2 linked regions of the Luteitalea sp. TBR-22 genome follow. The protein of the gene in region 1 interacts with the protein of each later gene in a pairwise test. Links are inferred from orthologs where the notes say so. Each region holds a gene or a part of one and is shown in the gene's direction. Other genes may lie near its edges.

Region 1 (5,789 bases):
CGAGCTGCTCTCGAGCTACGGGTTCCCCGGTGACGAGATCCCGATCGTGCGCGGCTCGGCGCTCAAGGCGCTCGAGGGCGACCCGGAGTGGGAGAAGACGATCGACAACCTCATGGAGGCGGTCGACAACTACGTCCCGCTGCCGGAGCGCCAGATCGACAAGCCGTTCCTGATGCCGGTCGAGGACGTGTTCTCGATCTCGGGCCGAGGCACGGTGGTGACCGGGCGTGTCGAGCGTGGCAAGGTGAAGGTCGGCGAGGAAATCGAGATTGTCGGCTTCGGCCCGACGCGCAAGACGGTGGTGACCGGCGTCGAGATGTTCAAGAAGCTGCTCGACGAGGGCCAGGCGGGCGACAACATCGGGGCGCTGCTGCGCGGCATCGACAAGGAAGCCGTGGAGCGTGGGCAGGTGCTGGCCAAGCCGGGGTCGATCACGCCGCACACCAAGTTCAAGGGCGAGGTCTACGTCCTCACGAAGGAAGAGGGCGGCCGGCACACGCCGTTCTTCAACGGCTATCGTCCGCAGTTCTACATCCGGACGACCGACGTGACCGGCGTGGCGAAGCTGCCCGAGGGCGTCGAGATGGTGATGCCGGGCGACAACGTGACGATGGAGATCGAGCTCATCGGGCCGGTGGCGCTGGAGAAGGGCCTGCGGTTCGCCATCCGCGAGGGTGGCCGCACGGTGGGCGCGGGCACGATCACCGAGATTCTTCAGTAAGTCGCCGGCGGCGCCGGCGACTTACCGGGTAGGGCCGGCTCTCCGAGCCGGCCGTCTGGACAACGGCTCACGGCTCTCGGCGCAAGACTCAGAAACCCTCCAGAGGCCGCAGCATCTGCGAGCTCCCTGAGCCCTGAGCCCGAAGCCCTGAGCCAGTAGTCCGGAAGTTGAGAAGACGATCATGAGAGACATCGTTCAGCTCGCGTGCGGCGAGTGCAAGCGTCGCAACTACAGCACGACGCGCAACAAGAAGAAGACGACCGAGCGGCTGCACATGAAGAAGTTCTGCCGCTTCTGCAAGTCGCACACGGAGCACAAGGAGAGCAAGTAGCGCCGGATTGGTCCGGCGTGTGCTCTCAGGGTTGGTTGCCACCGGCCGGGTCCGGTGGCGGAGTTGCACAGGCCAGTAGCTCAATTGGCAGAGCACCGGTCTCCAAAACCGGGGGCTGGGGGTTCGAGTCCCTCCTGGCCTGCCACACCCGCCGGTGGACGGCCCGAGCGCGTATCGCCTCGACTGCGATGCGCGCCCGGGCGTCTGCACTGAAGGAACCGCAGCGTGAAGACCGCGATGGTGGACAACGTCAAGGACGCACAGGCAGGCCGTCGCGAGGCGGAAACGCCCGTGGTGGCGACCGCCGGCCCGCTGGGCTGGTGGGCGCGCGGCAAGGATTTCCTTGCCAAGGTGCGCGAGGAGGTCGGGCGCGTCACCTGGCCGACGCAGCGCGAAGTGCAGGCCACGACCATCGTCGTGATCGCCTTCTCGCTGGTGATGGGCATCTACCTGTTCGCGGTCGACGCAGCCTTCAACAAGCTCGTCGAGTGGATCTTCCGCAGCTTCGGAGGGGCGGCATGAGCGAGGTGCAGGAAGGCGCGGCATCGCCGGGGCCGTCGCTCAGCTGGTACATCGTCCACACGTACTCGGGCTTCGAGAACAAGGTCAAGGAGTCGCTCGAGCAGCGCGTGCAGGCCTACGGCCTCGAGGACAAGTTCGGCGAGGTCCTCGTGCCGCAGGAAACGGTCATGGAGATGCGCAGCGGCCGCAAGGCCGAGATGCGCAAGCGCATCTTCCCCGGCTATCTCTTCGTCGAGATGCAGATGACCGACGACGCGTGGCACGTGGTGAAGAACACCCCGAAGGTCACCGGGTTCGTGGGAGCGGGCGCCAAGCCGACGCCGCTGACCCGCGAAGAAGTGGACAACATCCTCGCGCAGGTGCGCGAGAGTGCCGAGAAGCCCAAGCCGAAGTACCACTTCGAGAAGGGCGACCAGGTGCGCATCAACGAGGGGCCGTTCACCAACTTCAACGGCACGGTGGACGAGGTCAATACCGAGCGCAGCACGCTGAAGGTCATGGTGACGATCTTCGGGCGGTCCACGCCGGTGGAGCTCGACTTCCTGCAGGTCGAGAAGCTCTAGGCCCGGAACGCAGCAGGGACGGTTCGAAGACACATGGCCAAGAAGGTTCAAGCACTCGTGAAGCTCCAGATCGCCGCCGGCAAGGCAACGCCGGCGCCCCCTGTCGGGACCGCGCTCGGTCCGCAGGGCGTCAACATCATGGACTTCTGCAAGAACTTCAACGCGAAGACCGCCGGCCAGGACGGTCTCATCATCCCCGTGGTGGTGACGGTGTACGCCGATCGGTCGTACACCTTCGTGCTGAAGACGCCGCCCGCTCCGGTGCTGCTCAAGCGCGCCGCGAACGTGCCCAAGGGCTCGGCCGAGCCGAACAAGAACAAGGTCGGCACGGTGACCAAGGCGCAGGTCGAGGAGATCGCGCGCCTGAAGCTGCCCGACCTGAACTGCGAGTCGCTCGACGCGGCCATGCGCAGCGTGGCCGGCACGGCCCGCTCGATGGGCCTCGACGTCGTCGGCTGACAGGTGGTACCCCGCGCAATTTGAGGTTTCACATTTCAAATTACGGGGATTCGACACAACGTGGGAGGCCGCTCGTCGGCCGACTGCACCACGGAGGTAGCACATGCCCACTCCCGGGAAGAAGTACGCGGCGGCGCGCGCGCAGGTCGAGGAGCGCCCGTACGTGCTGGATGAGGCCATTCCCCTCATCCAGAAGCTGAAGTACACGAAGTTCGACGAGACCGTCGAGGTCGCGATGCGCCTTGGCGTCGATCCCAAGCATGCCGACCAGATGGTGCGTGGCACGGTGGTGCTGCCGCACGGGCTCGGCAAGACCAAGCGGGTGCTGGTGATCGCCAATCCCGAGAAGCAGCGCGAGGCGGAAGCCGCCGGCGCCGATGCGGTGGGCGGCGAGGAACTGGTCGAGAAGATCTCGGGCGGCTGGACCGACTTCGATGCGGTCGTGGCGACGCCCGACATGATGCGGGCGGTGGGGCGCCTGGGCAAGGTGCTCGGCCCGCGCGGCTTGATGCCCAATCCGAAGACGGGGACGGTCACGACCGACATCACCAAGGCCGTGCAGGAGATCAAGGCGGGCAAGGTCGAGTTCCGGGTGGACAAGACCGGCATCGTGCACGCGCCGATCGGCAAGGTGTCGTTCCCGACCGAGAACCTCCTGGCCAACGCGCACGCCCTGTTCGACAGCGTGATGAAGGCGAAGCCCGCGGCGGCCAAGGGCAAGTACCTCAAGAGCCTGACGGTCAGCTCGACCATGGGCCCCGGCGTGGCGATCGACACCTCGCATGTCGAGTCGCTCGTCAAGTAGGGAGAGAGACCATGGCTGTATCTCGCGCTGACAAGCAACTGGAACTCGGCCAGCTCACGGAATCCTTCGGGAAGGCCGAGAGCCTGATCGTGATGGAGTACAAGGGGCTGAAGGTCCCCGAGGTCACCGAACTGCGCCGGCAGGTGCGGGCCGTGCAGGGCTCGTACAAGGTGGTCAAGAACACCCTCGCTCGCCGCGCCATGGCGGGCACGCCCTTCGAGGCGCTCACGCCCCACTTCACGGGCACGACGGCGGTCGCCTTCAGCGGCGACGATCCGGTCGCGCTCGCGAAGGTGCTGACGACGTTTGCCAAGACGGCCCCGGCCCTCGTGCTGAAGGCGGCGGTCGTGCAGGGCGACGTGGTCACGGGTCCCGCCGTGAACGAACTGGCGAACATGCCGGGCAAGCCCGAGCTGTACGCCAAGCTGCTGTACCTGCTGCAGGCCCCGATGGTCCAGATCGTCAGCGTGCTGAGCGCGGCGCCGCGGGACCTGATGAACGTCCTGTCGCAGGTGGAGAAGAAGAAGGGCGAGTAGGGAGGGATCGCCGGCGCGGCCGGCGGTCATACACGAGGTCGCTGTCAGCTATCAGGCATCTGCTGTGTCCCGGTCATGCGGAACGTCAGCGATGGAGACCGTTGATAGCTGAAAGCCGGACGCAGAGCGCTGATAGTCGACAGTAAGGAGATTCGGACAATGGCAGACGTGACGCAGGATCAGGTGGTCGAGTACATCAAGAACATCTCGGTGATGGAGCTGTCCAAGCTCGTCAAGACGCTCGAGTCGGAACTCGGCGTTTCGGCCGCGGCGGCGGCCCCGGTGGTGGTGGCGGCTGCGGGCGGCGCAGCGGCGGCGGCCCCTGTCGAGGAGAAGACCGAGTTCAACGTCGTCCTCCTCGAGGCCGGTGCCAACAAGATCAACGTGATCAAGGCCGTCCGCGAAGTGACCTCGCTCGGTCTGAAGGAAGCCAAGGATCTGGTCGAGGGCGCGCCGAAGGCGATCAAGGAAGGCGTGCCCAAGGAAGAGGCCGACGCGATCAAGAAGAAGTTCGAAGAGGCCGGCGCGAAGGTCGAGATCAAGTAGCACGGTCCGGCTTGTTCGCGAGCCGCGTGTGCCCCTCGAGGCGTGCCCGACCCCGCCAGGTCGGGCCGTCAGGGCCGCGCGGCTTTCGCCATTTGTGTGATTTGCCTCCGAAGACCTCGTGCGACGGGTGGTTCGTGGCGGAACCGACCCGGGGGAATCGAGAAGTATGAGCAGCAGCCTGGCCAAGAACGTCTACCGCGAGCGCATCGACTTTTCCAAGATCCGGACCACGGTCCCGATTCCCAACCTCATCGAAATCCAGAAGAAGTCCTACGACCGGTTCCTGCAGATGTACACGCTGCCGGCCGAGCGCGAGGACGTCGGCCTGCAGGCCGTGTTCAAGTCCGTGTTCCCGATCTCGGACTTCCGCGAGAACTCCTCGCTGGAGTTCATCGAGTACTCGATCGGCAACTGGGACGAGTGCGGCTGGGGCGATGAGGCTCGGGGGCTGGTCCACGAGATCGGCGGGCGCCGCATGGCGCTCAACCTCAAGTACGACATCAACGAGTGCCTCGAGCGCGGGATGACGTATGCGATCCCGCTCAAGGTGACGATCCGCCTCGTGGTCTGGAACAAGGACCCCGAGACGGGCGCCAAGACCATCCGCGACATCAAGGAGCAGGAGGTCTACTTCGGCGACATCCCGCTGATGACCGATCACGGGACGTTCATCATCAACGGCACCGAGCGCGTCATCGTCTCGCAGCTGCACCGGTCGCCGGGCGCCTTCTTCCACACGGAAGACAAGACGCTGTTCATCGGGCAGCTCATCCCGTACCGCGGCTCGTGGGTCGAGTTCGAGTACGACAGCAAGAACCTGCTGTACGTGCGCATCGACCGCAAGCGCAAGTTCCTCGGCACGGTGTTCCTGCGGGCCCTCGGCCTGCGCAACGCCGACGAGATGCTGCGCGCGTTCTACTCGATCGACTCGCTGCACCTGAAGGGCGACCAGGTCCTGTGGGCGGTCAACGACAGCCCGGTGGACTGGCGCGCCGGCGAGGACATGACCATCCCCGGCAGCGAGGTGGCCCTGACGCGCGGCAAGCGGATCACCAAGGCGGCGATCCGCGCGCTGCGCCACGCCGGGATCACCGAGGTCCCCGTCGACCTGAGCCAGCTCGAGGGCGAGCAGCCCTACGCGGCGGCCGACGTGGTCGACCCGGCGTCGGGTGAGGTGTTGCTCGAGGCCAACGAGGAGCTCTCGGCGCGCGTCATCGCGATGGCGCAGGAGAAGCAGATCGAGCGCATCGACATCTTCTTCCCCGAGAAGGACGAAGTCGGGCCGGTGCTGTCGGCGACGCTCAAG
Region 2 (7,008 bases), 1.4 Mb from region 1 along the record:
CGGCATCGGCATCCGTCAACCCCATGTCCCATCAGACGATCCTGATCCTCGACTTCGGATCGCAGGTGACGCAGCTCATCGCCCGTCGCGTGCGCGAGGCCCACGTCTACTGCGAGATCCACCCGCACGACGTGGCCGACGAGGTCATCCGACGCCTGGCGCCCATCGGGATCATCCTGTCGGGAAGCCACGGGAGTACCTACGAGGATCACCAACTCCGCGCGCCGGACCTGATCTGGGGCCTCGGCGTGCCCGTCCTCGGCATCTGTTACGGGATGCAGACCATGGCGGCGCAGCTCGGCGGACGGGTCGCCTGGAGTGATCACCGGGAGTTCGGGTACGCGGAGGTGCGGCCGCACGGGCACACGCGGCTGCTCGAGGATCTCGAGGACTTCCGCACGCCCGACGGGCACGCCATGCTCAAGGTGTGGATGAGCCACGGGGACTCGGTGGCCGACATGCCGCCGGGGTTCTCGCTGCTGGCCTCGACGCCGAGTTGCCCGATCGCGGGCATGGCCGACGAGGCGCGCGGGTATTACGCCGTGCAGTTCCACCCCGAGGTCACCCACACGCTGCAGGGCCAGGCGATCCTCACGCGGTTCGTGCGCGACATCTGTGGCGCGCGTGGCGACTGGCGGATGGGCGATTACGTGAGTGAAGCCGTGGCGCGCATCCGCGAGCAGGTGGGGCAGGACGAGGTCGTGCTCGGGCTCTCGGGCGGCGTCGACTCGAGCGTCGCGGCGGCGCTGATCCACAAGGCGATCGGCGATCAGCTCACGTGCGTGTTCGTCGATCACGGCCTGCTGCGGCTCAACGAGGCCGAACTGGTGATGCACATGTTCGCGGGCCGGTTGCACGCGAAGGTGCGGCACGTCGACGCGCGCGCCCAGTTCCTGGGGCACCTCGCCGGCGTGACCGACCCCGAGGCCAAGCGGAAGATCATCGGCCGCGAGTTCGTCGAGGTGTTCCAGCGGGAGGCCGCCGCGCTGACGCAGGCCAAGTGGCTGGCGCAGGGCACGATCTACCCCGACGTGGTCGAGTCGGGCGGGGCCAAGACGAAGAAGTCCAAGACCATCAAGAGCCACCACAACGTCGGCGGCCTGCCCGAGACGCTCGGCCTGCGGCTGCTGGAGCCGCTGCGCGAGTTGTTCAAGGACGAGGTGCGCGAGCTCGGGGTGGTGCTGGGCCTGCCACCGGAGATGGTCTATCGGCACCCGTTTCCGGGACCCGGCCTCGGGGTGCGGATCCTCGGCGAGGTGAAGGCCGAGTACGCCGACCTGTTGCGTCGCGCCGACGACATCTTCATCCACGAGTTGCGGCACACCATCGACGAGGCCACCGGCAGGACCTGGTACGACCTCACGAGCCAGGCCTTCGCCGTGTTCCTGCCGGTGCGCAGCGTCGGGGTGATGGGCGATGGGCGCACCTACGAGCACGTCGTCGCGCTGCGGGCCGTGCAGACCAGCGACTTCATGACCGCCGACTGGGCGCCGCTGCCGTACCCCTTGCTCAAGAAGGTGTCCAGCCGGATCATCAACGAGGTCCGCGGGATCAATCGCGTCGTGTACGACGTCAGCAGCAAGCCCCCGAGCACCATCGAGTGGGAGTGACGCGCGCGTGAAGGACTTCGTCCACCTCCACCTGCACACGGAGTACTCGTTGCTCGACGGCGCGTGCCGCGTCGACGAGCTGATGAAGGAAGCCGCGCGCCTCGGCATGCCGTCGCTGGCGGTGACCGAGCACGGCAACATGTTCTCGTCGGTGGTCTTCTACGACACCGCCAAGAAGCACGGCGTGCGGCCGATCCTCGGCTGCGAGGTCTACGTCGCGCCCGGCGACCGCCGCGACCGGAGCGGGGTGCCCGGCGAGACCCAGAACCATCTGGTGCTGCTGGCCGAGAACAACGTCGGCTACCACAACCTCATCAAGCTGGTGTCCTCGGGCTACACCGAGGGCTTCTACTACAAGCCCCGCATCGACAAGGAGTTGCTCCAGCAGCACAGCGCCGGCCTCATCGGCCTGAGCAGCTGCCTGAAGGGCGAGGTCGCCGAGGGCATCTACAAGGACAAGATCGACAAGGCGCGCACCGCTGCGGGGCAGTACGCCGAGATCCTCGGCAAGGGCAACTTCTTCCTCGAGATGCAGTACCAGGGGCTGCGCGAGCAGAAGATCGTCAACGACAGTCTGCCGTCGCTGGCCCGTGAGCTCGACCTGCCGATGGTCGTCACCAACGACGTGCACTACCTGCGGCACGGCGACCACAAGCCGCACGACATCCTGCTGTGCATCGGCACCGGGAAGTCCGTCAACGACGCACACCGCCTCAAGTACGGCTCCGACGAGTTCTACCTGAAGACCCCCGAGCAGATGTGGGAGCGGTTCGGTGAGTATCCGGACGCGCTGACCAACACCGCGCGCATCGCCGAGCGCTGCCACGTCGACCTCGACTCGAAGGTCTACCACCTCCCGAACTTCGACGTCCCGGAAGGGGAGACCCTCGACGATCACTTCGAGCGCATGACGCGCGAGGGCTTCGCCGCGCGCCTGCCGCGCCTGCGCGAGCTGATGTCGCGCGGCGCGCTGCGCCACACGCTCGAGGAGTACGAGACGCGACTCGACTACGAGATCGCGATGATCAAGAAGATGGGGTACACCGGGTACTTCCTCATCGTCTGGGACTTCATCCGGTACGCCCGCGAGCAGGGCATCCCCGTCGGGCCGGGCCGCGGCTCGGCGGCCGGCAGCGTCGTCGCCTGGTGCCTGCGCATCACCGACGTCGACCCGATCGAGTTCGACCTGATCTTCGAGCGCTTCCTGAACCCGGAACGCGTGTCGATGCCCGACATCGACATCGACTTCTGCGAGCGACGCCGCGGCGAGGTGATCGACTACGTCACGCGCAAGTACGGGCGCGAGAACGTCGCCCAGATCATCACGTTCGGGACGATGAAGGCCAAGGCCGTGGTGCGCGACGTCGGGCGCGTCATGGACATGACCTACGCCGAGGTCGACAAGGTCGCCAAGCTGATCCCGCCGGCCCTCGACATGACGCTCGAGAAGGCACTTGTCGAGAACCCGCTCCTCAAGCAGCTGCGCGACAGCGACCCGCGCGTCAAGGACCTGCTCGACATCGGCCAGCGCCTCGAGGGGATGACGCGGCACGCCTCGGTGCACGCCGCCGGCGTGGTGATCGCGCCGCGGGCGATCACCGACTTCGCGCCGCTGTACAAGGGGGCGCGCGACGAAATCGTCACGCAGTGGGCGATGAAGGAAATCGAGAGGATGGGGCTCCTCAAGATGGACTTCCTCGGCCTCAGCACGCTGACGCTGATCGACGACGCGCTCAAGGAGATCACGCGCACGACCGGGCAGGTCCTCGACATCGACGCGATCCCGATGGACGACGCCAGGACGTTCCAGCTGTTTGCCGAGGGGCAGACGGCCGGCGTGTTCCAGTTCGAGTCCTCGGGCATGCGCGAGGTGCTGCGCAAGGCCAAGCCGTCGCGCTTCGACGACCTCATCGCCCTCAATGCCCTGTACCGGCCCGGCCCGCTCGGCGCCGGCGTGGTCGACAGCTTCGTCAACCGTCGCCACGGGCGCGAGGAGATCACGTACATGGTCCCGCAGATGGAGCCCATCCTGCGCGACACGTACGGGGTCATCGCGTACCAGGAACAGGTCATGCGCGTGGCGCGCGACGTCGGCGGCTTCACGATGGGCGAGGCCGACCTGCTCCGCAAGGCCATGGGGAAGAAGGACCCCAAGGTCATGGCGGCGCAGCGCGACCGGTTCGTGGCGGGCGCCACCGCCAACGGCCTGTCGGAGAAGAAGGCCGGCGAGATCTTCGACCTGCTGGCGTACTTCGCCGGCTACGGCTTCAACAAGTCGCACTCGACCACCTACGCGCTGCTCGCGTACCAGACCGGCTACCTGAAGGCCAACTACCCGCGCTACTTCATGGCGGCGTTGCTGACCATCGAGGCGCAGAACACCGACAAGCTGTCGCAGTACCTCGGCGAGTGCCGCGACCTGGGCGTGCCGGTCCTGCCGCCCGACGTCAACCTCAGCCAGTTGCCCTTCACGGTCGAGCCTGAGGGCGTCCGCTTCGGGTTGACGGCCGTCAAGAACGTCGGCGAGGGGGCGATCCTGTCCATCCTCAGGGTCCGGCAGGAGCAGGGGGGACGCATCGAGTCGCTCGCCGCCCTGTGCGAGCACGCCGACCTGCGTCTGGTGAACAAGCGCGTGCTCGAGAGCCTGGCCAAGGCCGGGGCGCTCGACTCGCTCGCCCCGCCCCACGAGCCGATCGCCTCACGCCGGGCCCGCCTCTGCGCCGCGATCGACAGGGCCCTGGAGCAGGGCAACCGGCTGCAGAAGGACCGCGACCGGGGCCAGACGCAGTTGTTCGCCGCCCTGCTCGGGGGCGACGACGGCGACGAGACGCCGGCGGCCGACCTCGCCCTGCCCGATGCGGAGCCCTGGCCCTCGGCCCAGGTGCTCGCCTTCGAGAAGGAGGCCCTCGGCCTGTACCTCTCGGGGCACCCGCTGGCGGCGCACCAGGACGACCTGGCCAAGGCCGGCGCCCGGCCGATCGGCCAGTGCACCGAGGCGATGGCCGACGTGCTGGTGGGCGGCATCATCAGTGGCGTCCGGCAGGTGAAGACCAAGAAGGGCGACCGCATGGCGGCCTTCATGCTCGAAGACCTCGACGGTGCGCTCGAGGTGGTGGCCTTCCCCGAGACGTTCCGCCACCACGCCCCCCTGATCGAGAACGACCGCATGGTCCTGGTGCGGGGCAAGCTGGAGGCCGGCGACGACAGCGCGAAGATCCTGGCCAGCGAGATCAAGCCGCTTTCGTCGCTGAACGAGACGCTCTCGCGCGAGGTCGCCATCGCCCTGCGCACCCCCTCACGCCGGACCATCGAGGACGTGGCCGACATCCTGATGCGCCACCGCGGCGACAAGCGCGTGCGCCTCGATCTCGAGGTGCGCGACCTGCCGCGGCCGATGCGCGTCCGGCTGGACCTGCTGGCCGTGCAGGTGCGCGCCTCCGAGCAACTGGTGGCCGACCTCGAACGCGTGTGCGGCGTCGGGGCCGTCAAATTGCGGTAACCTGACTCGTCATGCCCGTGGACAGCCTCGAGTTCGAGGAGCCCGTCGCCGCCCTCCTGAAGGAGATCGATCACCTCACCGGCCAGCCCTCGACGCCGGAGCGCGCGGGCGAGATCGCCCGCCTGCAGGCGCGAGCCCGGCAGGTGCGCCAGGACATCTTCGCGCGGCTGACGCCGTGGCAGCGAGTGCTGGTGGCGCGCCACCCGCAGCGCCCCTACCTGCTCGACTACGCAGCCCGGCTCTGGCCCGGGTTCACCGAGATCCACGGCGACCGCCGCTTCGGTGACGACCAGGCCATCGTCGCCGGCTTTGCGCAGTACCACGACCAGCCGGTGCTGATCGTCGGCCACCAGAAGGGCCGCGACACGAAGCAGAAGATCGCCCGCAACTTCGGCTACGCGCGCCCCGAGGGCTATCGCAAGGCCCTCCGGGCGATGCAGATGGCCGCCAAGTTCAAGCGACCGATCATCTGCCTGGTGGACACCCCGGCCGCCTACCCCGGCATGGAGTCCGAAGAGCGGGGCATCGCCGAGGCGATCGCCCTGAACCTGCGCGAGATGGCCGTGCTCGACACGGCGATCGTCGTCGTGGTCACCGGCGAGGGCGGCAGCGGCGGCGCGCTCGGCATCGCGGTCGGCGACACCGTGCTGATGCAGGAGTACGCGGTCTACAGCGTGATTCCGCCCGAGGGCTGCGCGGCGATCCTGTGGCGCGACGCGGCCAAGAAGGTCGAGGCTGCCGACGCGCTGAAGATGACCGCCCCGGACCTGGTCGGGCGTGGCATCTGCGACGGCATCATCCCCGAGCCGCTCGGCGGCGCCCACCAGGACTACGACGAATCGGCACGCCGGCTCGACGAAGCCCTCTGGCCCGCCCTGCAGCAGGCGATGGGGTGGTCGTCGGCCGAGCGGCTCGACCGCCGCTACGAGAAGTTCCGCCGCATCGGCCGCGTCGGCGCCGAGATCGCCGGGTCGGCTTCCTGATCGGGTCCCCGCTCGGGACCCCCTGTCCATGCGCACGTTGATCTGGGACCCCGTCGTGTGTGACGAGACGGCCGCGCAGTCGCTGGCCGCGGCCCTCGACGTGTCTCCGGTCGTCGCCCGCCTGTTGTGCCATCGCGGCCACGGCGACCCCGAGGCAGCGCACCGGTTCCTCCACCCGGAACTGTCGCAGCTCTTCGATCCGTACCGGCTCGCCGACATGCGGCCGGCGGTCGAGCGCCTCTGCGCGGCGCTCGAGCGGCGCGAACGCATCGCCATCCACGGCGACTACGACGTGGACGGCGTCACCTCCACCGTGATCCTGCGCCGGGCCCTCGAACTGCTCGGCGGCGACGTCACGCACTTCATTCCCGAGCGGCTGCGCGACGGCTACGGGCTGCAGGTGCCCGCGGTGGAGCGCCTGCACGCCGAGGGGGTGCGCGTCATCGTGTCGGTGGACTGCGGCATCCGCAGCGCCGAGGCGGCCCGCCGCGCCCGGGAGCTCGGTGTCGACCTGATCATCACCGACCATCACGAGCCCGAGGCCGAGATCCCGGCGGCGCTGGCCGTGATCAATCCCAAGCGGCCCGACTGCACGTATCCGGACAAGCACCTGGCCGGCGTCGGTGTGGCGTTCAAGGTGGTGCAGGCGCTCTGCCAGCGCTTCGGGCGCGAGAAGTGGCTGCCGGCGTTCCTGAAGCTGGCCGCGATCGGCACGGTCGCCGACGTGGTGCCGCTGGTCGGCGAGAACCGCATCATCGCCAAGCTCGGTCTCGAGCGGCTCTCGCAGGGCCCGCACACCGTCGGCCTGCGGACGCTGCTGGAGTCGGCCGGCCTGCAGAACAAGGCCATCGACGGCTTCAACGTGTCGTTCGTGATCGCGCCGCGCATCAACGCCGCCGGCCGCATGAGTACGCCC

Evidence for each region.
Region 2: the proteins of rplL (region 1) and TBR22_RS13015 interact in binary tests that used the Escherichia coli proteins (3 or more experiments, as listed by UniProt). The link is inferred for Luteitalea sp. TBR-22 from one-to-one orthologs.

The regions. Positions count from the first base shown.
Region 1 is NZ_AP024452.1:4,556,116-4,561,904, reverse strand. The notes cover bases 3,014-5,789. They hold rplL (50S ribosomal protein L7/L12), read left to right. Parts: upstream 3,014-4,096; coding sequence 4,097-4,483; downstream 4,484-5,789. Other genes in these bases: rpoB (DNA-directed RNA polymerase subunit beta), read left to right, coding at 4,650-5,789; rplJ (50S ribosomal protein L10), read left to right, coding at 3,413-3,937; rplA (50S ribosomal protein L1), read left to right, coding at 3,014-3,401. Outside these bases: tuf (elongation factor Tu), read left to right, coding at 1-721; rpmG (50S ribosomal protein L33), read left to right, coding at 903-1,052; preprotein translocase subunit SecE, read left to right, coding at 1,278-1,574; transcription termination/antitermination protein NusG, read left to right, coding at 1,571-2,137; rplK (50S ribosomal protein L11), read left to right, coding at 2,171-2,596; more of rplA, read left to right, coding at 2,700-3,013. UniProt on the Escherichia coli protein: The binding site for several of the GTPase factors involved in protein synthesis (IF-2, EF-Tu, EF-G and RF3). Is thus essential for accurate translation.
Region 2 is NZ_AP024452.1:3,154,683-3,161,690, reverse strand. Bases 1,315-5,309 are described here. They hold TBR22_RS13015 (DNA polymerase III subunit alpha), read left to right. Parts: upstream 1,315-1,617; coding sequence 1,618-5,109; downstream 5,110-5,309. Other genes in these bases: TBR22_RS13010 (acetyl-CoA carboxylase carboxyltransferase subunit alpha), read left to right, coding at 5,121-5,309; guaA (glutamine-hydrolyzing GMP synthase), read left to right, coding at 1,315-1,610. In the rest of the region: more of guaA, read left to right, coding at 24-1,314; more of TBR22_RS13010, read left to right, coding at 5,310-6,092; single-stranded-DNA-specific exonuclease RecJ, read left to right, coding at 6,121-7,008. UniProt on the Escherichia coli protein: DNA polymerase III is a complex, multichain enzyme responsible for most of the replicative synthesis in bacteria. This DNA polymerase also exhibits 3' to 5' exonuclease activity. The alpha chain is the DNA polymerase catalytic subunit.